DNA from 4 places in the Rhizobium sp. No.120 genome. Region 1 is predicted to be linked to each of the others. Evidence: predicted binding sites of a transcription regulator. Region 1 holds the regulator's gene; each other region holds the start of a gene.
The links. Region 1 encodes PhoB, which activates phosphate uptake and scavenging genes when phosphate is short. Its sites were predicted from a motif close to TGTCATNNANCTGTCAT; they were not measured.
Positions count from the first base shown of each region.

Region 2: pstS (phosphate ABC transporter substrate-binding protein PstS) is a predicted target of PhoB. The motif match lies at 2,344-2,360, and genes of this name have one in related genera.
Region 3: ACYJRZ_RS05720 (inorganic phosphate transporter) is a predicted target of PhoB. The motif match lies at 4,575-4,591, and genes of this name have one in related genera.
Region 4: ACYJRZ_RS27855 (DUF47 family protein) is a predicted target of PhoB. The motif match lies at 1,389-1,405, and genes of this name have one in related genera.

Region 1 is NZ_BAAJNQ010000002.1:407,034-414,272, reverse strand. It holds gene argF (ornithine carbamoyltransferase) at 1-363, opposite strand, end outside; gene ACYJRZ_RS07745 (acetylornithine transaminase) at 437-1,636, opposite strand; gene ACYJRZ_RS07740 (GcrA family cell cycle regulator) at 2,062-2,589, shown strand; gene phoB (phosphate regulon transcriptional regulator PhoB) at 2,780-3,463, opposite strand; gene phoU (phosphate signaling complex protein PhoU) at 3,495-4,208, opposite strand; gene pstB (phosphate ABC transporter ATP-binding protein PstB) at 4,260-5,075, opposite strand; gene pstA (phosphate ABC transporter permease PstA) at 5,091-6,425, opposite strand; gene pstC (phosphate ABC transporter permease subunit PstC) at 6,422-7,239, opposite strand, start outside.
Region 2 is NZ_BAAJNQ010000003.1:468,141-475,379, reverse strand. It holds gene ACYJRZ_RS13005 (CoA-binding protein) at 1-284, shown strand, start outside; gene ACYJRZ_RS13000 (O-acetylhomoserine aminocarboxypropyltransferase) at 454-1,737, shown strand; gene ACYJRZ_RS12995 (cupin domain-containing protein) at 1,877-2,233, shown strand; gene pstS (phosphate ABC transporter substrate-binding protein PstS) at 2,485-3,510, shown strand; gene pstC (phosphate ABC transporter permease subunit PstC) at 3,587-4,558, shown strand; gene pstA (phosphate ABC transporter permease PstA) at 4,569-5,420, shown strand; gene pstB (phosphate ABC transporter ATP-binding protein PstB) at 5,450-6,283, shown strand; gene ACYJRZ_RS12970 (GGDEF domain-containing protein) at 6,427-7,239, opposite strand, start outside.
Region 3 is NZ_BAAJNQ010000002.1:6,522-13,760, forward strand. It holds gene ACYJRZ_RS05700 (sugar phosphate isomerase/epimerase family protein) at 1-432, shown strand, start outside; gene ACYJRZ_RS05705 (EAL domain-containing protein) at 756-1,544, shown strand; gene ACYJRZ_RS05710 (helix-turn-helix domain-containing protein) at 1,591-2,157, shown strand; gene ACYJRZ_RS05715 (Ros/MucR family transcriptional regulator) at 2,336-2,779, shown strand; gene ACYJRZ_RS05720 (inorganic phosphate transporter) at 2,920-4,527, opposite strand; gene ACYJRZ_RS05725 (GCG_CRPN prefix-to-repeats domain-containing protein) at 4,768-5,076, shown strand; gene ACYJRZ_RS05730 (hypothetical protein) at 5,148-5,768, opposite strand; gene ACYJRZ_RS05735 (CbtA family protein) at 5,803-6,543, opposite strand; gene ACYJRZ_RS05740 (CbtB domain-containing protein) at 6,556-6,765, opposite strand; gene ACYJRZ_RS05745 (histidine phosphatase family protein) at 7,009-7,239, shown strand, end outside.
Region 4 is NZ_BAAJNQ010000016.1:6,273-13,511, forward strand. It holds gene ACYJRZ_RS27850 (inorganic phosphate transporter) at 1-728, opposite strand, end outside; gene ACYJRZ_RS27855 (DUF47 family protein) at 728-1,345, opposite strand; gene ku (non-homologous end joining protein Ku) at 1,585-2,472, shown strand; gene ligD (DNA ligase D) at 2,475-5,051, shown strand; gene ku (non-homologous end joining protein Ku) at 5,091-5,897, opposite strand; gene ACYJRZ_RS27875 (DHA2 family efflux MFS transporter permease subunit) at 5,973-7,239, opposite strand, start outside.

The sequences.
Region 1 (7,239 bases):
AACCGTCGCATGTTCCGCCAACTCCAGCAGGCGCGAATGATCCGTCGTGCGGATCATGATCGCGTCGACATAGCGCGACAGCACCTTAGCGGTATCGCCAATCGTTTCGGCGCGACCAAGCTGCATCTCGGTACCCGAGAGGAACAGCGTTTCGCCGCCGAGCTGGCGCATGCCGACGTCGAAGGAAACACGAGTTCGGGTGGACGGCTTCTCGAAGATCATCGCCAGCATCTTGCCGGCCAGCGGCTTGTCGGCAGTGCCAGCCTTCTGCGCGCTCTTTCGCACCATCGCGTCATCGATGATATTGCGCAGATCGGCAGCCGGAACGGCAGAGAGATCGAGAAAGTGTTTCGGAGAAGCCATGTCCTTACCTGTGCTCCAGAAAAAACAATAACGCCCGCGTGGGGCACGAACGCCCCAAATGCGGGCGGTAAGCTCAAGCCGATTTTTTGACGCGGGCAGCGCGCGCACGCTCGGCGGCACGCTCCAGGCGAGCAAGACCTTCGCGTGCTTCTTCGGCGGTAACGACCAGCGGCGGCAGCAGACGGATGACGTTGTCGCCCGCCGGCACGCCGAGCAGATGCTCGGCACGGATCGCCTGCAGCAACTCCGCCTGCGGAATGGCCGCCTTGATGCCGAGCATCAGGCCTTCGCCACGAACGTCCTCGATGATGTCAGGAAAGCGATCCTTGAGCGAGGCGAGCCCCTGGCGGAAGACCAGCGCGACATCGCGCACATGCTGCAGGAAACCTTCGGCAAGCACGATATCGAGAACCGCATTTCCGACCGCCATGGCGAGCGGATTGCCGCCATAGGTCGAGCCATGCGTCCCCGCCTTCATGCCCGAGGCGGCCTCCGCCGTCGCAAGGCAGGCGCCGAGCGGGAAACCGCCACCGATGCCCTTGGCGACAGCCATGATATCAGGCTTGATGCCGGCCCATTCATAGGCGAAAAGCTTGCCAGTACGGCCGACGCCACACTGTACTTCGTCGAGGATCAGCAGCAGGCCGTGTTCATCGCAGATCTCACGCAGCCCGCGCAGGAATTCGTTGGTGGCCGGACGGATGCCGCCCTCGCCCTGGACCGGCTCGATCAGGATTCCGGCCGTCGCATCTGTGATGGCAGCACGCACGGCATCGAGATCGCCGAACGGTACCTGATCGAAGCCCGGCGCTTTCGGGCCGAAACCTTCGATATACTTTTCCTGACCGCCGGCGGCGATCGTCGCGATTGTGCGGCCGTGGAAGGCGCCCTCGAAGGTGATGATGTGGAACTTCTCGGGATGTCCCTTGGCGAATTGATAGCGCCGCGCCGTCTTGATGGCGCATTCCAGCGCCTCGGCGCCCGAATTGGTGAAGAACACCTTGTCGGCAAAGGTCACTTCCGTCAGCCGCTTCGACAGCTTCTCCTGGCCGGGCACCTCATAAAGGTTGGACAGGTGCCAGACCTTGTCGGCCTGTGCCTTCAGCTCGGCGACAAGATGAGGATGGGCATGACCGAGCGAGTTGACCGCCACGCCGGCGGCGAAATCAAGGTAGCGCTCGCCATTTTCAGTGACCAGCCAGACGCCTTCGCCTCGCTCGAACCGCAGAGGAGCGCGCAGATAGGTGTCATAAAGCGGCGTGGTCTCGGCCATGGCCATATCTCCTGGATCACAACTTTAAGGACCGATCGCTTCCCTTTGATGAAACGGGTCCGAAAAAATCAAAAATGCCGCCTCGCGGCGGCCTGGGCACTATTGATGTTTTGCACCGCGATGTCAACAAAACTGGCGTTTTAGCAGTTGCGAGAAAGCGCTTGCCGGCAAAAGAGATGGGTTGGGCGGCGCCTATGGCAGAAATGCCACGCCCGGACAGCAAGTTGGGGAAAACCTCGAAATCGATTCCTCAAGATTCCCGCGACTCTTGTCACGGAGTCAGCCTCACACTAGGTTAAAAACCAATTGCTAGACTGCATGCGGCGGAACTAGTCACCACAATTTTAGAGCGTTTCGCGCCTCGATCCCATGCGAGGCAATGGTGAGGGATTCTGCCATCGGAAACGCGACAGCGGAGACAGGGCATGAATTGGACAGACGAACGCGTCGAGAAGCTGAAAAAGCTATGGTCCGAAGGTTTGAGCGCCAGCCAGATCGCTGCGCAGCTCGGTGGCGTAAGCCGTAATGCCGTTATCGGCAAGGTACATCGCCTGAACCTCCCCGGCCGAGCGAAGGCGGGCGGCACCACAACTGTGGCGCGCACGCCAAAGCGCGGCGCAGCAGCACCCCGCACCGCAACCTACGGATCGCGCGTCGCTACCCGCACGGTGGTCGCCCGCCAGCAGGGCGCAACGATGCTGAAGGAAGAGATCGAGATCGATTCCGTCAATGAAATCCAGTATCGCCCGGCATCGAATGTCGTCGTTCCGATCTCCCGTCGCCTCGGCCTGACGGAACTGACGGAACGCACCTGCAAGTGGCCGGTCGGCGACCCGCTGAAGGACGACTTCCACTTCTGCGGCAACGACAGCCCGGATTCTTCGCCCTACTGCACCTATCATCAGCGCATGGCCTACCAGCCGGTGCATGAGCGCCGGCGCAACAACGGCTGAAAGTGGCAGCAAGACAAAGAAAAACGGGCCCCTCGAGGCCCGTTTTTCTGTTTCCGCCGCTCCTGCATAATTCCTTAAATCGGAATCGATTTAAGGGAAAATTTTGCAGCATTTTAAGATGTTACAGCGACCTTAACGCGTCTTGAAAGACGCGTGGCGCTGTAATGGTGATACCCGAGCGGCAACCCGCTCAAGCTTCCATGGAATAGCCCGCCCCGCGAACAGTGCGGATGACATCCTGCATGTTGGAGAAATTGAGCGCCTTGCGCAGGCGACCGACATGGACGTCGACAGTGCGTTCGTCGACATAGATATCATGACCCCAAACGCCGTCGAGCAGCTGCGAACGCGAGAAGACACGGCCCGGCGAGGACATCAGAAACTCCAGCAGGCGGAATTCCGTCGGCCCCAGGCGCACTTCGCGGCTCTTGCGGTGGACGCGATGGGTTTCGCGGTCTAACTCGATATCGCCGCAACGCAGCACCGTGGAGAGAACCTCCGGGCGGGCACGCCGCAGCATCGCCTTGACGCGAGCCATCAGCTCCGGCGTCGAGAACGGCTTGACGACGTAATCGTCCGCGCCGGTCGAAAGTCCGCGCACACGCTCGCTTTCCTCGCCGCGGGCCGTCAGCATGATGATCGGCAGGCGCTCCGTCTCCGGCCGCATGCGCAGCCGGCGGCAGAGCTCGATACCGGACACGCCAGGGAGCATCCAGTCGAGGATCAGGAGATCGGGGATGCGCTCCTGGAGACGCAGCTCGGCCTCATCGCCTCTGAGGATCGTGTCGACCTCGAAGCCTTCGGCCTCGAGATTGTAGCGCAGCAGAACGCTAAGCGCTTCCTCGTCTTCTACAACAGCAACTCTCGGAACCATGCGCCTATGGTCTCCTTTCTTCGCTTCCAGATTATTCCGTCACTGCGCCGACGGTATTGGCGGTATCGTCCTTCGGGCGCTCGCCTTCCGGCTGCGCGCCTGTCGCCATGTAATAGATCGTCTCGGCGATGTTGGTGGCATGATCGCCGATGCGCTCAATGTTCTTGGCACAGAAGAGAAGATGCGTGCAGGTGGTGATGTTGCGCGGATCTTCCATCATGTAGGTCAGCATCTCGCGGAAGAGCGAGGTGTACATGGCGTCGATCTCTTCGTCGCGCTCGCGGATCGACACGGCCTTGTCAGGCGAGCGGGTCGCGTAGACATCGAGAACTTCCTTGAGCTGGCTCAGCGCCAGTTCGGAGAGATGCTCGATGCCGCGGGCGAGACGGCGGGGAACACCAGTTCCCTGCACGGCGATGACGCGCTTTGCGGTGTTCTTTCCGAGATCGCCAACGCGCTCCAGATCGGAGGCGATGCGGATCGAGCCCATGATTTCGCGCAGGTCCGCTGCCATCGGCTGGCGGCGTGCAATGGTAACGATCGCCTTGTCGCCGACTTCACGCTCGGCATGGTCGAGAACGACATCGTCGGAGATGACCTTCTGCGCGAGAGCAGCATCGCTGTTGACGAGAGCGCGTACGCTGTCGCTAACCATCTGCTCGGCCAGGCCGCCCATTTCGGCAATGCGGCGGGTCAGGAACTTCAGGTCTTCGTCGTAGGCAGAGAGAATGTGAGTGGAGACCATTTTTCTATCCTCAAGGTGAACTATGTGAAAGGAGCCGCGCGCCTGCCATCATCAACCAAAACGGCCCATGATGTAATCCTGAGTGCGGAAATCGTCGGGATTGGTGAACATCTTATCGGTGTCGTTCTCCTCGACCAGGTGGCCGAGATGGAACATTGCGGTACGCTGCGAGACGCGTGCTGCCTGCTGCATGGAATGCGTCACGATGACGATGGTGAAATTCTCCCGCAGCTCGTGGATGAGATCCTCGACCTTCGCGGTCGCGATCGGATCGAGCGCCGAACACGGCTCGTCCATCAAGATGACCTCCGGGCTGACCGCGACGGCGCGCGCGATGCAAAGGCGCTGCTGCTGGCCGCCAGACAGGCTCGTGCCGGCATCGTGGAGCCGATCCTTCACCTCGCCCCATAGACCCGCCTTCTGAAGGCTGGTTTCGACGATATGCTCAAGATCGGCCTTGGAACGATGCAGGCCATGGATACGCGGACCGTAGGCGACGTTCTCAAAGATGGACTTCGGAAACGGATTGGGCTTCTGGAACACCATGCCGACGCGGGCGCGCAACTCAACCACATCGATGCTGTCGTCGTAGACATCCTGATCGTCGAGCGTGATCTTGCCGGTGACGCGGCAGGTCTCAATCGTATCGTTCATGCGGTTAAGGCAGCGCAGGAAGGTGGACTTGCCACAGCCGGAAGGGCCGATCAGAGCCGTGACCGTATTGGCGCGGATCTTCAGATTGACATCGAAAAGCGCTCGCTTGTCGCCGTAGAACACCGAAACGTCCTGGCCGATCATCTTGTAGGGGATCGTGATCATCTTCTTGGCCAAGGCTCTTTCGCTTGCGGCTTCCGTCATCATGTTCATTTCGTGCGCCCTCCCTTACCAGCGCCGCTCGAAGCGGCGGCGCAGCAAGATGGCGCCGATGTTCATCGCGACGAGGAAGAAGAGAAGGACGATGATGGCGCCGGACGTCCTTTCGACAAAGGCACGCTCGGCTTCGCTCGCCCACATGTAGATCTGCACCGGCAGCGCCGTCGAAGGATCGAGCGGCGATGTCGGGTAATTGGCGACGAAGGCGACCATGCCGATCAGAAGAAGCGGCGCGGTCTCGCCGAGCGCATGCGCAAGCCCGAGGATCGTGCCGGTCAGAATGCCGGGCATAGCTAGCGGCAGAACGTGATGGAAGACCATCTGCATGCGCGAGGCGCCAAGCCCGAGCGCCGCGCTGCGGATCGACGGCGGCACCGCACGTAGCGCCGAGCGCGTGGCGATGATAATCATCGGCAGCGTCATCAGGCTCAGCACCAGACCGCCGACCAGCGAGGCCGAGCGCGGCAGCCCCATCATGTTGATGAAGACCGAGAGACCCAGCAGGCCGTAGACGATCGAGGGGACGGCGGCGAGATTGTTGATGTTGACCTCGATCAGATCCGTCAGCCGGTTCTTGGGTGCGAACTCTTCCAGATAGATCGAGGCGGCAACGCCGACTGGCAAGGCAAGCACGAGAACGGTCAGCATCAGGTAGAACGAGCCGATCAGCGCGACACCGAGACCGGCGGCTTCCGGGCGGCTGGAATTGCCTGACAGGAAGAGACCGCTGTTGAAGGCCTTGTAAAGCGCACCGCTTTCGCTGAGTTGCTTCATCCAGGCGACCTGGCGGTCGGATACCTTGCGGTCCTTCTCGTCGACAGTCAGATCGATCTGGCCCTTGTTGGCGGAATCGATATTGGCGCTGGCCAAGAAGGTGACCTTCTGTGTCGTCCCGATGATCGAGGGATTGGCAACGACCCTGTCGCGCAGCGCGATCCTGGCACCGTCCGACACCATCGCCGTCGCTTCGCGCACAAGCACGCGATTGGCCGGATCGATGCCGAGCACCTTCACCAGCGCGTCGCGCACAAGAACCGGATAGTTGGCTGATATCAGAACCTTCGGATCGGTGGCCCGCTTATCCGTCGGGTCGATCACCTTCTCGGAGAATTCGATCGGCAAGGTGATCGAAGTCTGGACGAAAGCGGTATAGCCCGTGCGGACCACTGTGAAGATCAGGACGGCAAGAAAGATAAGCCCGAAGATGACGGCTGTGATCCCATACGCGCGGAAGCGGCGCTCGGCCGCGTAGCGTCGCCTGATGCCGATATCACGGCGCACCGACGCACCCGGTGTCAGGCCACGCGGCATGTTGAGCTGAGAGGAGGATACGACGTCGCTCATTCGTATTGCTCCCTGTATCGACGGACGATGTAGAGCGCATAGACGTTGAGGCACAGCGTCAGGCAGAACAGCGTGATACCGAGAGCGAAGGCGACAAGCGTCTGCGGCGAGGTGAACTCCAGATCGCCCGTCAGCTGGTTGACGATCTTCACGGTGACTGTCGTCATCGGCTCGAAGGGATCGAGCTGCATGCGTGCGGCAACGCCGGCGGCCAGCACCACGATCATGGTTTCACCGATCGCCCGCGACGCGGTCATCAGCAGTGCACCGACAATGCCCGGAAGGGCGGCTGGCAGCAGAACGCGCTTGACCGTTTCGGACCGCGTGGCGCCAAGCCCGAGCGAGCCGTCGCGCAGCGAACGCGGCACGGCCATGATGATGTCGTCCGACAGCGAGGAAACGTAAGGAATGAGCATCACGCCCATGACAAAGCCGGCCGTCAAGACGCTCTGTGCCTCGATGAAGCTTCTGTAGTTGCCGGTCATCAGACCGTCGATCTCGGCGGAGATATCGCGCAGGAAGGGGCCGACTGTGACAAGGGCGAAGAAACCGTAGACGATCGTTGGAATGCCGGCCAGGACCTCCAGCATCGGCTTGGCGATGGAGCGAACGCGAGCCGAGGCATATTCGGCCATGTAGATCGCCGCGAACAGGCCGATAGGCACGGCAAAGAGCATGGCGACGAGCCCGATATAGATCGTGCCCGCCAGCAGCGGGATCAGGCCGAAGGTGCCCGAGGTCTGTGCGCCGGCGCCGGTGAAGCGCGGGTCCCAGACGGTACCGAAGAAGAATTCGCTGGCTGGCACCATGCTGA
Region 2 (7,239 bases), on a different contig from region 1:
TCCCCGTTAATCCCGGGCAGGCCGGCAAGGAAATTCTTGGACAGTGGGTTTATGCGCGCTTGGCCGACATCCCCGAACCTGTAGATATGGTTGATGTTTTCCGCGCGCCCGAATATCTCCGGTCGGTGGTGGAAGAGACGATCATGATCGAGCCGCGGCCACCCGTCATATGGGGGCAGCTTGGCGTGCGTGACGACGCCGCCGCGGCGCGAGCGGAGGCGGCGGGGGTTAGGGTCGTGATGGACCGATGCCCGGCTATCGAATATCCACGTCTGGTCGCCTGATCTGGGATCATGCGTGATCGAAGCCATTCGGCGGTTTATCGCGCGATCTCAGCAAAAGATGGCAAGTTTTTTCCGCAAGCTGAGAAGCGCGGCAAAGTTCGCGGTTAACTTTCATATGCCAGGCATTATGCTTGCCCGATCACGAGCAAAATCCGCCGGGAGGAAAAACATGCCAGCCAACAACCCAGGTTTCGACACGCTTGCAATCCATGCAGGCGGGCAGCCGGATCCGGCGACAGGCGCGCGCGCGACGCCAATCTACCAGACGACATCCTTCGTCTTTCAGGATGCCGATCATGCCGCCGCTCTGTTCGGATTGCAGCAGTTTGGCAATATCTATACCCGCATCATGAACCCGACACAGGCCGTGCTGGAAGAGCGGGTGGCTGCCCTCGAAGGCGGCACTGCGGCTCTCGCCGTCGCCTCCGGTCATGCAGCCCAGCTCCTCGTTTTCCACACCATCATGCAGCCGGGCGACAATTTCGTCGCGGCTAAACGGCTTTATGGTGGTTCGGTCAATCAGTTCGGGCAATCCTTCAAGAATTTCGACTGGCGGGTCCGCTGGGCTGATTCCGCCGATCCTGCGACCTTCGAAGCCCAGATCGATAGCCGCACGCGCGCCATCTTCATCGAAAGCCTTGCCAATCCTGGCGGCACCTTCGTCGATATTGCCGCGATTGCCGCTATTGCACATAAGCATGGCCTGCCGCTGATCGTCGACAATACGCTGGCCAGCCCCTATCTGATCCGACCACTGGAGCATGGCGCCGATATCGTTGTGCATTCTCTAACGAAATTCCTCGGCGGCCACGGCAATTCCATGGGCGGCATTATCGTCGACGGCGGCACTTTCGACTGGTCCGCTTCGGGCAACTATCCCATGCTGTCTTCACCGCGCCCGGAATATAACGGCATCGTGCTGCATTCGACCTTCGGCAATTTCGCTTTCGCCATAGCCTGCCGGGTGCTGGGCCTGCGCGATCTCGGACCGGCCATCTCGCCGTTCAATGCCTTCCTGATCCTGACCGGCATCGAGACCTTGCCGCTACGTATACAGCGCCATTCCGATAATGCGATCGCGGTCGCTCGTTGGCTGAAGGCGCAGGAGAAGGTCGCCTGGGTCAATTATTCCGGCCTTGAGGACGATCCTAATCACGCCCTGCAGCAGCGTTACTCGCCGAAGGGCGCGGGCTCCGTCTTCACCTTCGGTTTGAAGGGGGGATATGAAGCCGGCAAGGGGCTGGTCGAGGGCCTGCAGCTATTCTCGCATCTCGCCAATATCGGCGACACGCGCTCGCTCGTCATCCATCCCGCTTCGACCACGCATAAGCAGCTGAGCGACGAGCAAAAGATCGCCGCCGGCGCCGGCCCGGATGTGGTGCGCCTGTCCATCGGTATCGAGGATGTCACGGATATCATCGCCGATCTGGAGCAGGCGCTGGCGAAAATTTGAGGACGGCACCGCCAGGAAGCCGAAAAAGCAGCCGGGGTTCTTTGATCTCGGCACATTTCATGTTTGTCTCGGTCCGCGCTCGCGATCGGCGGTCGCGGACTTCTTCTATCTTGGCGAAACGTGGTCGACGGGGATCTAAGTGGCAACCTATGTGCAACTGAATGTCGATGGCGTTGAGCCAGAACTCGGAGCGCCCGCAGCGGATCGTCTCATTTCGGGTGCCCCGATCTTTCGCACATGGAACGTTGAAGAGGCCGATGGCGGCCTCTACGTCGGTATCTGGGAAGCAACCCCAGGCAAATGGAAGGTTGTCTACGACGAATGGGAATATTTCCATATCCTCTCCGGCTATTCCATTGTGACGAGTGAGGATGGCGAGGCTTTTCATCTGCGTACAGGCGACCGTCTTATCTTGCGGCCAGGCTTCAAGGGAACCTGGGAAGTTATTGAAACGACTCGCAAGGACTACGTGATCCGTCTCCGACGATCCTCTTGAATCAGAACATGAAGTTCGCGTTCATGCGTCCCTTGACGCGGCTCGTTTCATGCCGTTTCGCAATGGCCGCGATGATTGCCGCAGGTTGTGTCACTGCCGCTTCATTAAACTGTCATCAAACTGAAACAATGCGTCTTTAGAGCCAAGTCTGTCGCCGGGAGATTTCAGGCGGGGAGGACCGTTTACCATGGGAACCTCGCGCCGATCTTCTGCTCGCCATCCTTTCATTCACTTGAGGAAGTGAGTTTACCATGCTTAACCTGAAACTCCGTTCGCTTTGCCTGACTGCAGGCCTCATTGCGGCTATGTCCGCTTCGGCCTCCGCCGCCGACATCACGGGCGCTGGCTCGAGCTTCATTGCACCGGTTCTGTCCAAGTGGGCCGAAGGCTACAAGGCTGCGACGAACAATGTCGTCAACTATCAGTCGGTCGGTTCGGGCGCCGGCATCAAGCAGCTCCTCGACAAGACCATCGTATTCGGCGCTTCGGACAAGCCGATGAGCGACGCTGATCTCGAGAAGAACGGCATTGCCCAGTTCCCGATGATCTCCGGCGGCATCGTCGTTTCCTACAACGTCGAAGGCGTAAAGCCGGGCGAACTCGTTCTCGACGGCAAGACGCTGGCCGACATCTTCCTCGGCAAGATCGCTAAGTGGGACGATGCAGCCATCAAGGCTCTCAACCCGGAAGCAAAGCTGCCGTCCACGCCGATCTCGGTCGTTTACCGTGCCGACAGCTCGGGCACGACCTTCAACTTCACCGACTACCTGTCGAAAGTTTCGCCGGAGTGGAAGGAAAAGGTTGGCTCGAATACGGCTGTTGAATGGCCTGTTGGATTCGGCGCCAAGGGTTCGGAAGGCGTTTCCACCACCGTCAACCAGACGGCTGGTTCGATCTCCTACGTTGAATATTCTTACGTCGTCGCCAACCACATCGGCTTCGCGAAGATGAAGAACGCTGCCGGCAAGGTTATCGAGCCAAGCCTGGAAACCTTCAAGGCTGCCGCTTCCAACGCCGATTGGGCCAAGGCTAAGAACTTCAACCTGATCATCACCAATCAGCCGGGCGAAAAGAGCTGGCCGATTGCAGCCTCCACCTGGGTTCTGCTCTACAAGAAGCCGGCCGATGCTGCTAAGAACGAAGAGGCGCTAAAGTTCTTCAAGTGGTCCTATGAGCACGGCCAGAAGGACGCGGCCGCCCTGTCTTATCTTGCGGTCCCGGACAATGTTGTCGAGATCGTCGAGAAGTCTTGGAAGACGGACTTCGGCACGAAGTAATTTGTGCTAGGCGAGAAAGTTGCGGCGGACAGGGAATTTCCCTGTCCGCCTTTCGTGACAGGACAAGGGGAAATCGATGGCTGATGCGACTCAGATGGCTGGCTTCCAGGCTGTGAATACCTCCGCCGCCACCAGAAAATTCCGGATGCAGGATCGGATTTTCTATTTGATGACGCTTGGCTCGGCCATTCTTGTCGTGCTTATGCTGCTGGCAATTCTTATCGTTCTCGTCATCGATGCTTTGCCGACCTTCCAGACTTTCGGATTGTCGTTCCTTTGGGGCACGAAATGGAGCGCTCCCGCCGATATCTATGGCGCAGTGCCCGCCGTGGTCGGTACGCTGGTAAGTTCGTTCATCGCCATGCTGATTGCCGTTCCCCTGGGCATTGGCATCGCCATTTTCCTGACAGAGCTTTGCCCCGGCAGCCTGCGCCGTCCGATCAGCACGGCCATCGAGCTTCTGGCGGGCGTTCCCTCCATTATCTATGGCATCGTCGGCCTGTTCATTCTCGTGCCGCTGATGCAGAACTATATCCTGCCCTTCCTGATCGCGACGGTCGGCCAGGTACCGGTGATCGGCCTGCTGTTCCAGCCGCCGGCGCCGGGCGTCGGCCTGCTGACGGCAAGCCTCGTGCTCGCTGTCATGATCCTGCCCTTCATTACCGCGATCTCGCGCGACGTGTTCAGCACCGTTCCGCCGATGCTGCGTGAATCCGCCTACGGCATGGGCATGACCACCTGGGAAGTGGCTCGCCACATTCTGATCCCCTACACACGCCGCGGTCTCGTCGGCGGTATCATGCTCGGCCTCGGTCGCGCGCTTGGCGAAACCATGGCCGTCACCTTCGTTGTCGGCTCGGTGAGCCGCCTGCAGTCGTCGATCATCTCGCCGTCCACCACCATTTCCGCCCAGATCGCGAACAACTTCGGCGATGCCGACGGTCTACAATTGTCGAGCCTGATCGCGCTCGGCCTGCTCCTGTTCATCCTTTCCTTCTGCGTGCTTGCGCTGGCGAGATGGATGATCGGCCGAGGCGACTCGCACTGAGGAAAAAACTATGGACAACGCAATTCGTCAGAACCTGGTGTCGAGGCGCTACGGGAAAAACCGCGTGATGATGGCCTTGTGCTTCATCGCAGCCATTCTTGGTATATTCTTTCTCAGCGTGATCCTGGTCACCCTGGTTTTCCGCGGTGTGTCGGCGCTGAACCTTGACGTCTTTACCATGTCGATCCCGGCTCAGGGCTCCCGCGGTGGCTTGATCAACGCAATCTACGGCACCGTACTGGTGACGGGCTGTGCCATCCTGATCGCCGCGCCGATCGGCATTCTCGCCGGCACCTATCTGGTAGAATATGCCAACGGCTCCAAGCTTGCCGAGGCGGCCAAGTTCCTCAACGACATCTTGCTGTCAGCACCCTCGATTATCGTCGGCGTATTCGTCTACGGCGCCGTAGTCGTACCCATGCACGGCAACTCCGCCGTTGCCGGCATCCTCGCGCTGGCGCTGATCGCTCTCCCGGTCGTCAACCGTACGACCCAAGATATGCTGTTGCTGGTGCCGAATGCGCTTCGTGAAGCGACCGCTGCGCTTGGTGCGCCACGCTGGAAGTCCATGATGATGGTGATCTATCGTTCCGCCTGGACGGGCATTCTCACCGGCATCCTGCTGGCCATCGCCCGCATCAGCGGCGAAACCGCACCGCTTCTCTTCACAGCCGGCTACAGCAAATTCATGAATACAGGCCTGACCGGTCCGATCGCCACGCTGCCGGTTGCCATCAACACGCTTGCCGCCGATCCCGGCGAGGATCTCAAACAACTGGCCTGGGCCGGCGCGCTGATCATCACCGTTGCCATCCTTGCGCTTAACATCCTTGCCCGTGTCTTGAGTGGGCGCCGCCAGTGACGCAGCCGCCGAACGATAGGAATGAGACCATGAACATGAGCGACAGCAATTTCCAGAGCGTCAACGCACAGCCGGGGAAGGATGCTGCTTCCCAGTCGGATCTCGGCCTTGCGAAACTTGAGGTGAAGAACCTCGATTTCACCTATCAGAACGGCCATCGCGTTCTGAAGAGCGTGAATATGAACATCCGCAAAAACGCGGTCACCGCCTTCATCGGCCCTTCGGGCTGCGGCAAATCCACGTTGCTGCGCACCTTCAACCGCATGTATGACCTTTATCCGGGTCAGACGGTTGCGGGTGAGATTCTGCTGGATGGCCGCAATATCCTTACCAAGGACGTCGATCTGAACGATCTGCGCGCCAAGGTCGGCATGGTGTTCCAGAAGCCGACGCCGTTTCCCATGTCGATCTATGAGAACGTCGCATTCGGCATCCGCCTCTATGAGAAGGTCTCGAAGTCGGAGATGGACGCCCGCGTCGAAGCGGCGCTGACGGAAACGGCGCTGTGGAGCGAAGTGAAGGACAAGCTGCACCAGAGCGGGCTTGGCCTTTCCGGTGGGCAGCAGCAGCGCCTCTGCATCGCTCGCGCCATTGCCATTCGTCCTGAGGTCCTGCTGCTCGACGAGCCGACCTCGGCTCTGGACCCGATCTCCACCGCTAAGGTCGAGGAACTCGTGTCGCAGCTGAAGGGCGACTTCACCATCGTTATCGTCACGCACAACATGCAGCAGGCGAGCCGTATCTCCGACAGCACTGCCTTCATGTATCTTGGTGAGTTGATCGAATACGGCCAGACCGAGCAGATCTTCCAGGCGCCGAAGGTCAAGCGCACGGAAGACTACATCACCGGTCGTTACGGCTGATACAGTCGGACATTGCCGCCAAACTTGCGAAAGCGCGCTATCCAGGCGCGCTTTTTGCGTTGGGGAATGGCCGTCGTGTCGGGCGGCTATGCAATTTGGTCAAACCAAAGCCCCGATAGAATGGGATGCGCCGAACAAGCCGATCACATCCTCGCGAGTGTACCCATGCGCCGCAAGGCGTGGATCTGGTCGTCGAGGGTCGGCACAAGTTCGCCTTCGTCCGCCGCAAATGCGGCATCGGGCTCCCTGGCAGTCTCAGTTTCGTTGAAGACGATGGTGCAGTTGCGGCCTGCGCGCTTGGCAGCGTAAAGCGCATGGTCTGCGAAAGAGACCAGTCGATCCCAACTGACGGTGTCGCGCGGCATGATCGCGACGCCGATGCTGACGGTTGCCGGCACCAGCGTGCGGCCGGCAAGTAACGGCACGCGGCAGAAATCGGCGCGGATGGTTTCTGCCAGCGCTTCGGCGTGCGATTGCTCGTCTATCGGAACGAAGGCGATGAATTCCTCACCGCCCATTCTGCCGAATGCGCCGGTGCGAGGCACAAACTGACGGGCAATGCGGGCAAATTCGACGAGCACCGCATCGCCCGCCTGATGGCCATGGCGATCGTTGATCTTCTTGAAATGATCGAGATCGAACAGTAGGGCGGCAAGCTTTTGCTGTTGTTGCTGCCCTTTGCCAACGAGAATCTCGTAACTTTCCTGAAGCCCGCGCCGGTTCAGAACTCCCGTCAGAGTATCGGTGATGGATATTGCCCGCCAGCGGCGCTCGGCGCGTTCCATGAGAAGCTTGCCGTTGAGGACGATGGCGATGATGACGAGCAGCCCGTAGCCAAGCGCCATGTAGCCGCGATAGATCATGGCCTCTTCCAGTGAAGGAGTAGCAAGCACCATCCACAGAGCCGAGCCGAAACAGAAGCAGGCGAGCGCCACGAAGACGATGCCGAGTTGCCC
Region 3 (7,239 bases), 400 kb from region 1:
CGTGAGACCGCAGCGCGCGAAGGCTTTCACGCCGATATGGTCATCGAAACCCATGATTTCCTTGCATTGCCGGACGCCATCCCGCGCTTCCTCGAAATAGCTCCCGATTGCGCGCTCATATGGGATACACATCATACCTGGCGCAAGGGCGGACAGGATCCTGTCGAGACCTGGAAGCAGGTTCGTCGCAATACGCAACATCTCCATGTCAAGGACAGCGTTTCCCGCCCGGGGCTCTGGCTACCCTACAGCTATGTACAGCCCGGCACCGGCGAGTTCCCGATGGTGGCGCTACGTTCGGTGCTCGACGCTGATGGCTATAGCGGTATCGTGAGCCTCGAATGGGAAAGATTGTGGCACAAGGATTTGTCGCCTTTAGGTTTGGCTTTACAGGCTGCCCAGAAAAGCGGCTGGTGGTCCGGCCGTAAATGATGAATAATTGTTGAAGAGCATTAATATTTTGATTTAGTTGAAAGGAAGAGAGCTGCGCGGAGATTGACTTTTGCGGCGATCGTTAATTAGTCTATTAGCAATTATTAAATAACTATCTCGTACGCATATCGTCGCCGGTTGACTACGGTCTCCGGCGCAATATTTCCAGCTCGATGAAGGGAAGCCTCAATGATTGAGGTCGAAGGTGTCTGGAAGATGGAAGAGGCAGATTATAGCTATCTGAAGTCCTATGTTTGGACGCGATATGCGCCGCACTCGACTGTTCCCGATGCTTTGCCGCTTCGCCCCGAAAGGGAGGCCCGATGAACGGTAATGCAAGCCGGGAGGAAGAGGGGCACGGAGCCTTGATCTTGAAGGCGATTGCCGAAGGCGGGCTGGGTTTTGCAGCGCAGTGGATTCATGATGCCGCAAATCCCGGCAAGGTGTTCTATGGCGAGAGCCTGGCGCGCGTAACGGATTCGGATGGCACCGTGCATACGGCCGGCACCTTCGTCTCGCTCCTTGAACGCCAGGATCGCTGGTTCGACCTCGATCTGCGTATTTTGGATATGGTGCTGTCCGACCTGGCTGCGGATGAGACGCTGGTCCTCGGTTTCAATCTTTCCGCCACCAGCCTGTCGCGCTCGGATCGGTTCGCCGATGTGTTCGGCCGAATCAGCCGCCGTCCGGATCTGGCCTCGCGGCTTGTTATCGAAGTCACGGAAAGCTATCCCGTCGTCGGCGCATCCATCGAGCGCATGAAGATGATCCGTGCCCTCGGCTGCCGCATCGCCATCGATGATTTCGGGTCTGGGTTTGCCACGCCGGCATCACTGCTGCAGGTGCCTGCAGATATCGTCAAGATCGATGCAGCCTTTGTCTGGGATAATAGGCCTGGTCGCGACGGAGGCAATAGCCTCTCCCACATTGTCGGCTTTGCGTCCTGTTTCGCTCCTTTCGTCGTCGTCGAGGGGATTGAAACCGGCTCTCAACTCAATGTCGCGCAGGAGGCGGGTGCAACGCATGTCCAGGGTTTCCTGCTGTCGAGGCCGGTTTCCCTGGCGCGGCTTCGACGTCATAAGCGCAAAGCTGTCTTGCGGGGGGTGGCATGAACAATTGCGCACAGGAGCCTGCCGTTCCCGCTCTGCAGGTGATGTTATGATGCAGCGACTGGCTTTCACATCGGCCTATCAGATATCGGCGGCGCGCGCGGCGCGCGAGCTCAAGACGAAGACATTGCTGCGCGCCCTGGTCAGCCGGCTTCGCATTGTCTTCTCTGGACGCGGTGGTGAACTGTCCGCCACTTTCGTCGGCGGAGCGAGCCCGCATGTCCTTATTTGCGATCAGGCCGCCGAGGCGGTGGCCCGGGTCACCATCGATTCCGAGACTGGTCTCTATGTCTTGTGCGAACTCGGCGGTCACGCCGATGATGTCGTCATCGTGACCGCGAGGGAAAATCGATTGCTCGAAGAGATTGCTCTCCATCTTGGCGATGGCCAATCACTATACGAACCCGTGGATGCCGCCGTCAAAACACTGGTCGGCCAGACGATGGAGGATGTCGAGCGCAAGCTCATTCTCCAGACGCTGCGGCATTGTGGCGGAGATCCCACTCACACGGCGTTCATGCTGGGTATGCCGCTCGTCACCCTTTGTAACAAGCTGGCGCTCTACTTTGCGGACCCTGCCGGCGAACCGCCGGAGGCAACTGCGGATACGAGATAGGAGGCGAAATTGCGCACGCATTTGATGCGGACGCATTGAACCCCGGTTATCAAACCGGGACAGCGTCCTTAAACAGGGCGCAAATCGAAACGGTGCGATGTCCGTCTGCGGATATCGTACATGATGCAATTCGAGCGGGGCGGCGCACGAGGAACCAAATGAGATCCGGGAAAAGATCATGGATTCTTTCGAGACAAAAACCCCCGCTCCGCCAAAGCCTTCCTTGTTCGATGGCTGTGTGAAGATCGTTTCGGCTTATGTTAGTCACAATGCCGTTCCCATCCACAGCCTTCCCAGGCTGATCAAGGATATCCATGAGGTACTGCTGACATTGGACGGCTCGGCTACCACCGTCGATCGCGCCAATTTGGTGCCGGCTGTGGATTTGAAGAAATCGGTGACCAACGACTATATCGTCTGCCTCGAAGACGGCAAACGCTTCAAGACGCTCAAGCGCCATCTGCGCGTGCATTATGGCATGACGCCCGAGGAGTACAGGCAGAAATGGGGTCTTGCTCCCAACTACCCGATGGTGGCGCAAAATTATGCCAATCGTCGTTCGGAGCTTGCCAAGATTTCCGGCCTCGGTGCGAACGGCAACAAGAGGGAAACCGTCGACTGAGCAATTTCGGAACAGGCGTTTCGCACGCGCTTGACCGGCGTTGCTCGTGCGCTTCGTGAGAATTCGTTCGCGGGACGCTGCAAACAAAATGGCGCCCTCATCAGGGCGCCATCGTCTTTGGGACTAGTCTCCGCTGTCGATCAGAAGACCTGCCGCAGCACGATGAACAGCACGAAGGCCAGTGCGATCGAGGCAGGCAGCGTCAGGATCCAGGCCATCAGCATGTTGCGTACGGTTGACCACTGCAGGCCGGAACCGTTTGCCGCCATGGTGCCGGCGACGCCGGAGGACAGGACGTGCGTGGTCGACACCGGCAGGCCGAGGTGGTCGGCGGCACCGATCGTCAGCATCGCGACGACTTCGGCGGCAGCGCCCTGGCCATAGGTCAGGTGCGTCTTGCCGATCTTTTCGCCGACAGTGACGACGATGCGCTTCCAGCCGACCATGGTGCCGAGGCCAAGTGCCAAGGCGACGGCAACCTTCACCCAGAGCGGGATGAACTTGGTCGCGTGATCGACGGCGGCATGATAGTTCGTGACGGCTTTCAAATCGTCGGCGCTCATCGGCAGCAGCTTCTGCTTGTCGATAAGCTTCAGCGATTCACCGATCAGATAGATATCATTACGAACGTTGCCGACGAGCCCGTTCGGCAGCTTCTCGACGCTTGGATAGGCGGCAATCTCGGCGCTCGTGGCATGAATATATGCTTGGAGAGCCGGTGTCGTCGCATCCGTCCAGGTCTTGGTCTTGACGGCGCTGCTGACAGTGGCCTTCGGATCGGCCGGTGCGGCAATGCCCGGCTTCACATATTTGCCGAGTACCGTCTCGACTTGCGCCGAGGCAGCTTTATAGGCTTCGAGGTAGTTCACGTCGGGCGTCTTATTCAGCGCGAAGGCGGTCGGCACGAGGCCGATGAGGATGAGCATGATCAGACCCATGCCCTTCTGGCCGTCATTCGAGCCGTGGGCAAAGCTGACGCCGGTGCAGGTGAAGATCAGCAGGCCGCGGATCCAGGCCGGCGGCGGCGCGTTACCCTTCGGCGCTTCATAAAGCTCCTTGTTGCGGATCAGTACCTTGGCGACCAGCAGCAATATGGCAGCCATGGCAAAGCCGATGATCGGCGAGAGCAACAGTGACATACCGACGCTGCTCGCCTGCGACCAGTCAACGCCGCTGGTGGCGGAGCCGGCGGGCGCCAGGAACTGATTGGCGAGGCCGACGCCGATGATCGAGCCGACGAGCGTGTGCGAGCTCGAGGCCGGTAGGCCGAGATACCAGGTGCCGAGGTTCCAGATGATGGCGGCGGTCAGCAGCGCGAAGACCATTGCAAGACCGGAGCCGGAGCCGACCTGCAGGATGAGCTCGACCGGCAGCAGCGCCAGGATGCCGAAGGCGACGGCGCCCGACGAAGTGAGAACACCGAGGAAGTTGAAGAAGCCCGACCAGATGACGGCGAATTCCGCCGGTAGCGAGCGCGTGTAGATGACGGTGGCGACGGCGTTTGCAGTATCGTGGAAGCCGTTGACGAATTCGAAGCCGAGCGCGATCAGCAGGGCAAGGCCGAGCAATATCCACGGAACAGCAGCAGCCTCGGCAAGATCGCTGCCGAGGGCATAGCCGACATAGACGAGGCCGGCCAGGACGACGACGCCGAAGATCGGCAGAAACCATTTTGCCGAGCTGCCTGCGCCATGAATCGGATGATCGGCATTCCCGCCTTCCGCATTGTTTGAAACGAGGTCGACCATCCCGAACTCCCTTATTGCAATTGATATTGCCGGTGTAAGCCTCCTTCATGAAACTCTCGTGACGCGGGAACAGGCGGTGGCGAACTGCAAACGCAGGCAGTGGCAAGCCCGTTCGGCTGCTGGCAGGTTCTTCGACTGATCTTGATTTGGCCGCTAAAAGGCCATTTTCGGTTCAGCCGGCGTTCATACCTCCGGCGTTTAAATCCCCCATGTAAGGGACTTGGATAGAGGGCCATTAAGATGAGATCGTCCGTGATTGCCATTGCTGCCTTGTTCGGCAGCCTGGTTGTATCTTCGGCAGAGGCAATGCCTATCCCGGCCGTTGGGACTACGGCCTCCGTGCCGATCGTGAAAGTTGATTATGCCTGCGGCCGCGGTTGGCATCTGACGCGCTGGGGCGAATGCCGTCCCAATCGCTGGGGTCCGCCGCCCCGGCGCTGGGGTTACTACAGGCCGCCACCGCCGCCGCCTTGGGGCTGGCACGGCCATCGCCATTATCGCGATGGCTGGCGTGATGACCGTTGGCGCGATCGCCCGCGTTACTGGTAAGAACAGAAGCACCGCCGCATCTTGCGGCGGTGTTTTGCTGACGGCAGTTCGAGGAAAAGTGCGCAGGGTTCCTAAGAACGAGCTTGCGGCCGCAATGCGCGCGCGCCTAACCATAGTCCTGCAAGAACAAGCAGGCTAGCCGATGAGATCGCAGCAAGGCTTTTCGCGTGATACGCGATATCGGCAAGCTTAGGCCGGATGAGATCGGCCGTATTGAAGCTCTCGCCGCTGAATTTGCAGAGGATGAGCGAGAGGTTGTTGCGCACGAGTGCCGTGTCGATATCGGAGACGAGGTCGTCGACCGGTACCTTCTCCACTTTCATTGCTCGCATCTGCAGCAGCACCGCTTTTGCAGCCGCAAGATAGGCGTGCGAACATTCGTTGAAAGGGCTTTCCTCGTCGCTGACGCTGCCGGGCATCAGGCCCCATAGGCAATAAGCGCGCTGGATCTGCGCGAAGTTCAAGACACGGCGGAAGGTTTCGTCAGTATCCGATACACTCTCGGCAAGCGAGATCATCCGCCCGTAATAGGGAGCGATCACTGCCATCTCGCCATGGGTGAGGCTGGGGATCGGGATGCCGGCCTGGCTGCCGGAGGAACCGCCATGTGCCGCGACCGAAGCCGGCCAGCCCAATAGCATGAGGAAGATTGCAAGCAGGATGGCGCCTGAATGTTGGTGTCTCCCGCGCATGTTGCCATGCGCGGGATGCGATCTACTTATCACGCTAAGCCCGGCGCAGACTGGTATTGCCGTAGCGTGTCTGCGGCAGCTGGCGTTCTGCCCAGGCTCCGAAGGCAAGGCCGAGTGTCGCCCAGAGAATGGCGTGCATGCCGAGCGAAGTGATGCGGAAGCGCCAAAGCACGACGGCCGAGAATTGCTCGGGCACTTCGTTGATCGAGGGAAGCAGATATTGAATCAGCGCGATGAAGGCGATGTAGCCGATGCCGGCAATGATCGCCCCGTTCCAGGAACCATATCGCGCTGCCAGCCTGCGACCGAATCCCACGGCGACGATCATGCCGACGATGGAGGCCACGATCATGATGAAGAACAGTTCCGTTCTCGCGCCGATCGTATCGGAATTGCCGACGGCCGGCGGATTCGCCGGATATTTGATGTCGGGCACCAGCGAGATCGTCACGAAAGCGGCGAGCGCGAGCAGCGCCGCCGTGCCGCGCGCACCAAAGGGGCTGATACGGCCGTAGACGAAGGAGAAAACCAGTGCGAACAATCCGCCTATTGCGGTCGAAAAGATCACGCTGCCGGTGAAGAGGCCGATGCCCGCCTGCGTAGCGCGGCTGACAATCTCGGGTTCAGGAGCTTCGCCGGCCGCCTGCGCGGCCTTCTCCTCAAAGCCGATGGCCCAGTCGACCAGCGGTTCGCCGAAGATGTGGGCAAAAGCAAAAACGAAAATACCGGCCAGGGCCCCGACGATCATGCCGCGGAGCAAAAGACGTCCAACCATGTGCTTGACCCCTTAGTGGCAGGGGAAGCCGAGCAGGTGACGGGCGTCATGCACGAATTCATGCACATACATGCCCGAGATGAGCGAGGTCGCGCCTTCTTCTGCGCCGATGAAATAGATCGCGAGCAGCATCAGAAGGCCGGCGAAAATGGCCCAGGGCAGGATTTGGCCGAGCGGGATCGGCTGCGGAACTGCGGATGGGGCGAAAGTGATGTCGGACATTGTATTTCCCTCGTTAAGAAAAGCGCGTTCCATTTGCGGAAGGGTTCTTGCGGGAAGGGTCTGGCTCTCGAGGGCGAAGTTTCCGTCATCGATTACAGTGGCGCGACCGCGCCGGGATTCCACCGGCTTCCACACCCGCAAGTGCAAGTTTATAGCTATCTGCAAATATGATTGTCAATCAAGCGCCACAGCGATGTGAAATCGCGACAAGAGCGTGCCAGGGGATGGAAATAGAGGAGTTTCATGAAAACGCGTTTGAGCTGGATTTGTCATGGGGCGACCCAAGCCCATCGAAATGGCTGCTTTCCCGATGACGAACCCTTGGAGGCGAAGGCGGCTCAGCAGGCTCAATCCTTATCCTTCGGGCTCGGGGCAATCGATCGGGTCTGGGCGAGCCCGGCCTTGCGTGCCCGCCAGACCGCCGCGGTACTTGGCCTCGATGCCATCCCGGACGTCGCCTTGCGCGAATGCGAT
Region 4 (7,239 bases), on a different contig from region 1:
TGCACGATCCGCCAGCCGCCAAATAGCGTCCCAAGCGCCATTGCCGACTGGCAGGACAATACGACCCAAAGGGGGACATGGAATTCCGCTCCGGTATGCCCCTGCGAATAGAGCAGAACGGCGATGATCCCCATCGTCTTCTGAGCGTCGTTTCCGCCATGACCAAGGGAATAGAGCGAGGCTGAGACAAATTGCAGTACACGGAAGGTACTGTCGACGGCGAAGGGCGACTGGCGAATGAATATCCAAGTCACGCACAGCACGAGGAAAAGCGCGAGAACGAAGCCCAGCAGGGGAGACATGACGATGGCGCCGGCCGTTTTCAGCAACCCGGACCAGACAATGGCACTCATGCCGATTTTAGCCAGGCCGGCGCCGACGAGGCCACCGACCAGAGCATGCGACGAACTCGACGGAATGCCGAACACCCACGTCACGATGTTCCAGACGATCGCCCCCATCAGGGCGGCGAAGATGACCTGCGGCGTGACGATGTGGGGATCGATGATGCCGGTGCCCAGGGTTTCGGCAACGTGAAGCCCGAAGAACAGGAAGGCGATGAAATTGAAGAATGCAGCCCATAGGACGGCATATTGCGGACGCAGAACCCGGGTCGAGACGATGGTGGCAATGGAATTGGCGGCATCGTGCAGCCCGTTCAAAAAGTCGAAGAACAATGCCACCGCAATGAGACCCACCAGCAGCGGAAGAGCAAGCGTGGCCTCCATCAGACGTTCTCGATCACGATGCCGCTGATTTCATTGGCGACATCCTCGAACCGGTCGACGACCTTCTCCAGCTCACCATAGATCTCGCTGCCGATGATATAGCCCATGGGGTTCGTTGCGCCATGGCGGCGAAAGAGATCCTTCAACCCTTGCTCATGGAGTTCATCGGAACGCTCTTCGACATTAACGATTTCTTCCGTGAGCGCGCTGAGGCGGGAGGAATTGGCGCTCATGCGATCGAGAAGAGGAATTGCAGCCGCCACCAGTTTTGCCGCCTGAACGATAGCGCCGCCCATTTCCTGCATGCCGGGATCGAAGCTATTCTGCTCGAACAAACGAATTGTCTTGACCGTCTTGTGCATCATGTCGATCGCATCGTCCATCGACATGATGAGATCCTTGATATCGCCACGGTCAAAAGGCGTGATGAAACTGCGCCGTATCGCGAGCAACACTTCGCGCGTGATGTCATCGGCCTCGTTCTCGAGTTCGACGATACGTTTGCAGTGCTGTTCGGTGTCTTTGCCCCTTAGCAGTTCGTTCAGGGCTTCTGCAGCGCTGACGATTGTACGGGAATGCCGGCCGAACAACTCAAAAAAGCGATCTTCCCGGGGCATCAATTTACGGAACCAGTTCACTCTCGGCGCTCCGAATGTGCATTGTCATAAATCCGTCATAAATGATGGAGGCTGCCATGAAAAGCCAATGTGCCTGCGAAACCACGCTCTTCGACAGTTTCGCGGATCAAAAAAAATCGCCACGCGCCTATGTCGGCTTCTCCAACAAAAACAAAGGCAACAGGGAACAATGACCGCTAGGTGCCGTTTGTTTCCTATCGTCGATATGGAGTCCGCTGATGAGTGCGCGTGCGCAATGGAAAGGATATATGAAGTTTGGAGAGGTCGGCTGGGCAGTCGCACTCTATACGGCGGTTTCCACTTCCGAGCGGATTTCCTTTCACACGCTGAACCGCGCAACCGGCAACCGCGTCCGGCGGGAATTCATAGATAACGCGACCGGAAAGCCGGTGCCTCGCGAGGATCAGGTCAAAGGCTACGAACTCAACAAGGACGATTACATCGTCCTTGAGCCCGAGGAGATTGCCGCTGCGGTGCCGGAAAGCGACAAGGTCTTGCAGATAAAGGCCTTCCTGGCATGCGACGACATCGATGACATCTATTTCGATCGACCATATTATCTCGCCCCTTCCACTCCTGCGAGCGAAGAGGCCTTCGCGTTGATCCGCGAAGGAATGCGCAAGAAGCAGGTTGCCGCCATTGCTCAAACCGTTCTGTTTCGCCGCCTGCGAACCGTCATGATCCGTGCTCACGGCAACGGATTGATCGCGACGGTATTGAATTTCGACTACGAGGTTCGCTCGGCAAAAGAAGCCTTCGAAGATGTGCCGGACATGAAAATCAAGGGCGAAATGCTCGACCTCGCCAAGCACATCATCTCCACCAAGAAAGGTAAATTCGACCCGAGCGAATTCGACGATCGCTACGAGGCAGCGCTTGCAGAACTGGTAAAGGCCAAGATCGAGGGCAAGAAGATCCCGCAACGCAAGCCGGCGAAGGTTGCCAAGGTCACCGATCTCATGGAGGCTCTGCGCCAGAGCGCCGGCGTGAGTGGTCAAGGTAAGACTAGCGCTAAGCAACCCGCCGGGAAATCGGGCACGGTCTCCCGCAAGACGGCGAAATCGCGAACGAAATCTTCTTTCCGGCCGCAACGCAAGGCGAGCTGACAATGGCATTGGAGACCTACAACCGCAAACGCGACTTCAGCAAGACAACCGAGCCGAGAGGGCGGACCGGCAGGAAAAAGATCGCTGTATCTGGCAACAGCTATGTCATCCAGAAGCACGATGCGCGCCGGCTCCACTATGATTTTCGCCTCGAATTGGACGGGGTTTTGAAGAGCTGGGCCGTGACCAAGGGGCCGAGCCTGATAGCCGGCGAAAAACGGCTGGCGGTGCAGACCGAAGATCACCCGCTGGAATATGGTGATTTCGAAGGTACGATCCCGAAGGGCGAATATGGCGGTGGGACAGTCATCGTCTGGGACAGCGGCTCATGGACGCCGCTTGGCGACGCTCATAAGGGCCTTGCAAAGGGACATCTCGAATTCGAGCTCCATGGAAAAAAACTCGGCGGTCGGTGGCATCTGATCCGCATGGCGGGAAAGCCGCGCGAGAAGCGAGAAAACTGGCTATTGATCAAAGGCGAAGACGAGGCGGCCCGGCTGGAAGACGCTGCCGATATTCTCGAAGAACGACCGGAATCAGCAAAGACGGGGCGCATCATAGACGAAGTCGAGAACGAAAAGCCGGGCTGGTCCTCCAAGACCGGGAAGATCCGTCGCAGGACGGTCCGAAAGAAGGACGATGCCGCCGGGGAGCAAGCCGACGAAACAGAGAGGCAAACGGATGCAACGCCGGTTGATCCATCTTCCCTGAAGGGTGCCCGAAAGGCCGCTTTGCCATCCTTCGTCGAACCCGCTTTGGCGACGTTGGTATCCAAGCCGCCCACAGGCTCTCGGTGGCTTCACGAAATCAAATTCGATGGCTATCGGCTCGAGGTTCGCATCGAAGCAGGCCGCGTCAAGCTGCTGACGCGCAGCGGTCTCGACTGGAGCCAGAAATTCGGCAAGGAGATTGTCGGCGCCTTCCGCGATCTCCCCGTCGGCACCGCAATCATCGACGGCGAGCTCGTCGTTGAACCAGCGGCCGGCGCTTCCGATTTCTCTGCCCTGCAGGCGGATCTTAGCGAAGGCCGTAGCGACCGCTTCGTCTTCTATGCTTTCGATCTCCTCTATCTCGACGGCTATGACCTGAAGGCCTCGCCGTTGATCGGCCGCAAGGAATTGCTGCGAAAGATCATCCCGTCCGAAACCGGGATCCTTCGCTTCAGCAGTCATTTTGATGAAAATGGCGACTTGCTGTTGTCGCATGCCTGCAGGCTGAGCCTGGAAGGGATCGTGTCGAAGATCGCCGACGATCCATATCGCTCCGGTCGCGGCAAGACCTGGGTCAAATCAAAATGTTCGTCTCGGCAGGAATTCGTGATCGCCGGCTGGGTTCCCTCGACAACATCGCGAAAGGCCATCGGTTCGCTGGCGCTCGGCGTCTATGAAGACGGCAAGCTCGAGCATGTCGGTCGTGTTGGCACAGGGTACACACACACCGTCGCCGAACAGCTCTTCAAAAGGCTCAGCCGTCTTAAAGCGGAGGAAAATCCCTTTGCGGCCAAACTGACTGCGGAAGAACATCGCGGCGTCCGCTTCGTGCGGCCCGAACTGGTTGCGGAAGTCGAATTTCGCGCCTGGACGGCGGACGGCCATTTGCGTCACGCCTCCTTCCGCGGATTGCGAGAAGACAAGAATCCGCTCGAGATCGTCCGCGAAACACCGAGATCCACGGCCAAGTCTTCGGCTGAAAAGCCTGCGCGCAGCAGCGTATCCTTGACCCACGGCGATCGTCTCTATTGGCCGGACGAAGGTGTTACGAAGGCGGGGCTTGCGGATTATTATACCGAGGTCTGGCGCTATATGGGGCCTTTCGTCGTCGGCCGGCCGCTCGCGCTCGTACGCTGTCCCAACGGTATCGCCGGTCAGCATTTCTTTCAGAAGCATGCCTGGAAGGGCATGAACAGGAATATCGCTTTGGCGAAAGATCCGCAAGACGAAGAACCCTATGTCAGCATCGACGACCTGAATGGCCTGATCGGCCTCGTGCAGGCGGCAGTCCTCGAAATCCATCCCTGGGGATCGATGATCGGCAGTTGGGAAAGGCCTGACATGATCATCATGGACCTCGATCCGGGTCCTGGCGTCGCCTGGAGCAAGATCATCGCCGCGGCGGAAGAAACGGCGGAACGGCTGAGGCAAACGGGGCTCGTCCCTTTCGTGAAGACTTCCGGCGGAAAAGGACTGCACATCGTCTGCCCTCTGGTTGCCAAGGCCGAATGGCCGGCCGTCAAAGCCTTTACCAAGAGTATCGCCGACGCCATGGCCGCCGACAGTCCCGATCGCTATGTTTCCACCATCACCAAGTCGAAGCGTCGCGGTAAGATCCTGATCGATTATCTAAGAAATCAACGCGGCTCGACGGCCGTCGCCCCATATTCCACCCGCGCCCGGCCGGGCGCCGCAGTCTCGACGCCTTTATCCTGGGAGGAGTTGAGCCCTGCAATAGGGCCGGATTATTTCACCGTGCTCAATGTGCCGACGCGGCTTGCAGCACTGCATTCGGATCCCTGGGCAGACTTCCGGAAAGCTGCCGAACCCTTGCGGCAGCCGTCCGCGAAGGCTAAGCGTAAGTATTAACGAACAAATACCTTCCTGGCGGCGGAAGCCTGCAGGTGACTAGCGCTTCTTTGCGCCTTTTTCCTGCGAAAGGCTCTTGCGAAGGGCATCCATGATGCTGATGACGTTGCTTGGCGCCGGGGCCTCTTCCACCTTTGCCTTGGCGGGGCGCTTGCGCCCTTTCTTTTTAGCGGCGATGATATCGAGCAGCTTTTCCTGAACGGGGTCCGAAACCATCGCCGGATCCCATGGTTTCGTTCGTTCGTCTATCAGCTCGCCGACCAGCTTCATCAGCTTGGCGTCCACGGTTTCTGATCCGATATTTCCAAAATAGTTCCGTTCATCGCGCACCTCGTCGCCGAACCGCAGGGTCCAAAGGACGATCCCTTTATCTCTGGGCTCCAGCATGACGGCCCGTTCGCGGCGATACATGACGAGCCGGGATATGCCGACCATGCGGCTCGCGGCCATCGCATCGCGGATCACGCAGTAGGCTTCTTCGCCGACAGCATCGTCCGGCGTAAGATAATGCGGCGTATCGAACCAGATCCATTCGATGCTGTCACGCGGCACGAACATCTCGATATCGATCGTCCGGGTGCTTTCCAGTCCGACCGCGTCAAGCTCTTCATCCTCCAGGATGACATAGTCATTCTCGCCGCGCTCATAGCCCTTCACTTCATCGTCCTCATCCACCGCTTTGCCTGTGACGGAATCGACGTATTGGCTGACGATGCGGTTGCCCGTCTTTCTATTGAGCGTGTGGAAACGAACCTTTTCATTGTCGCTTGTCGCCGGCGCCATGGCGACCGGGCAAGTGACCAACGACAGTTTGAGATAGCCTTTCCAGAAAGAGCGCGGAGCCATGATCTTTCCTCCAATACAAGGGAACGATCTCCGGCATTTCCTGGTTCCCTGGCATGATGCTATTGCGGCCGAGACTCAATGCATGCCACCGCCGCCTCCCTCCTTGAGATCGACATTGCTGAGGATCAAGGCGAGTGGAATGGCACAGAGCACGATCAGCATCAGGACGTGGAATACATCGATATAGGCTAAGAAGCTCGCTTGGGTCTGCACCTGCTGGCCGACCCAGGCAATCGCCTGCGCCTTCGCATCCGCCATGGTCGCTCCCTTCTCGGCAAAATAGCGCGTCATGACCTGCAGCGCATCGTGGTAGGCGGGTGAGGATGGCGTGATGTGCTCGACGAGCCGGCTCTGGTGCCACTGCTCGCGATGGGCAAGCACATTCGATGCAATGCAGACACCGATCGAACCGCCGATATTGCGGGCAGCATTGATCATGGCGGATGCCTGATTGGTCTGCTCCGGTCTCAGACCGTAATAGGAAGCTGAGGTAATCGGAATGAAGATCAGCGGCAGACCAAGTCCTATATAGAGACGCGACCAGACGAAGAAGCTGAAGTTCAATCCCGGATAAAGCCTGGTCAATTGCCACATGGATACCGCAATGATCGCTGCGCCGATCGCGATCAGATATTTCGGCTGAATCACGGAATTGACGCGTCCGGCAACGAACATCATGACCATGGTGACAAGGCCGCCCGGCGACAAGGCCAGCCCCGCCCATGTTGCTGTATATCCGTAGTTCTCCTGCACGACTTCGGGAATGAACTGTGTCGTCGCGATCAGGATCGCGCCGACCGCCATCATGACGATGAAACAGGAGCCGAATTGCCGCGTACCGAGCAGCCAGCCATCGATGATCGGATTGGCCTTCGTCAGAACCCATGGAATGGCAAGAAGAAAAGATAGCAGGCAGATGGCCGCAGTCACGATGATGAAGTTGGAACCGAACCAATCATCGGTTTGCCCCCGATCGAGCGTAAGTTCCAGCGAACCGAGAAAGGTCGCAACCAGCAGAAAACCGACAATGTCGAAGCGCACGCCCTTGCGCCGAAACTCCTCACGCGTCTTCTTCGTCTTCGATGTTTCCTTGAGGAGGGCATAAACGAGGATGAAGGCGAAGACGCCGACCGGACCGTTGATGAGAAAGCACCAGTGCCAGGAAAGATTATCTGAGAGATACCCCCCAAGCGTCGGGCCGATGACCGGCGCGACGACCACGGCGACGCCGAAGAGCGCAAAAGCCTGCCCGCGCTTTGCCGGCGGGAATGCATCCGCCAGGATCGCCTGCGAGGTCGGCACCATGCCGCCGCCGGCAAAACCCTGGATCATCCGAAAGATG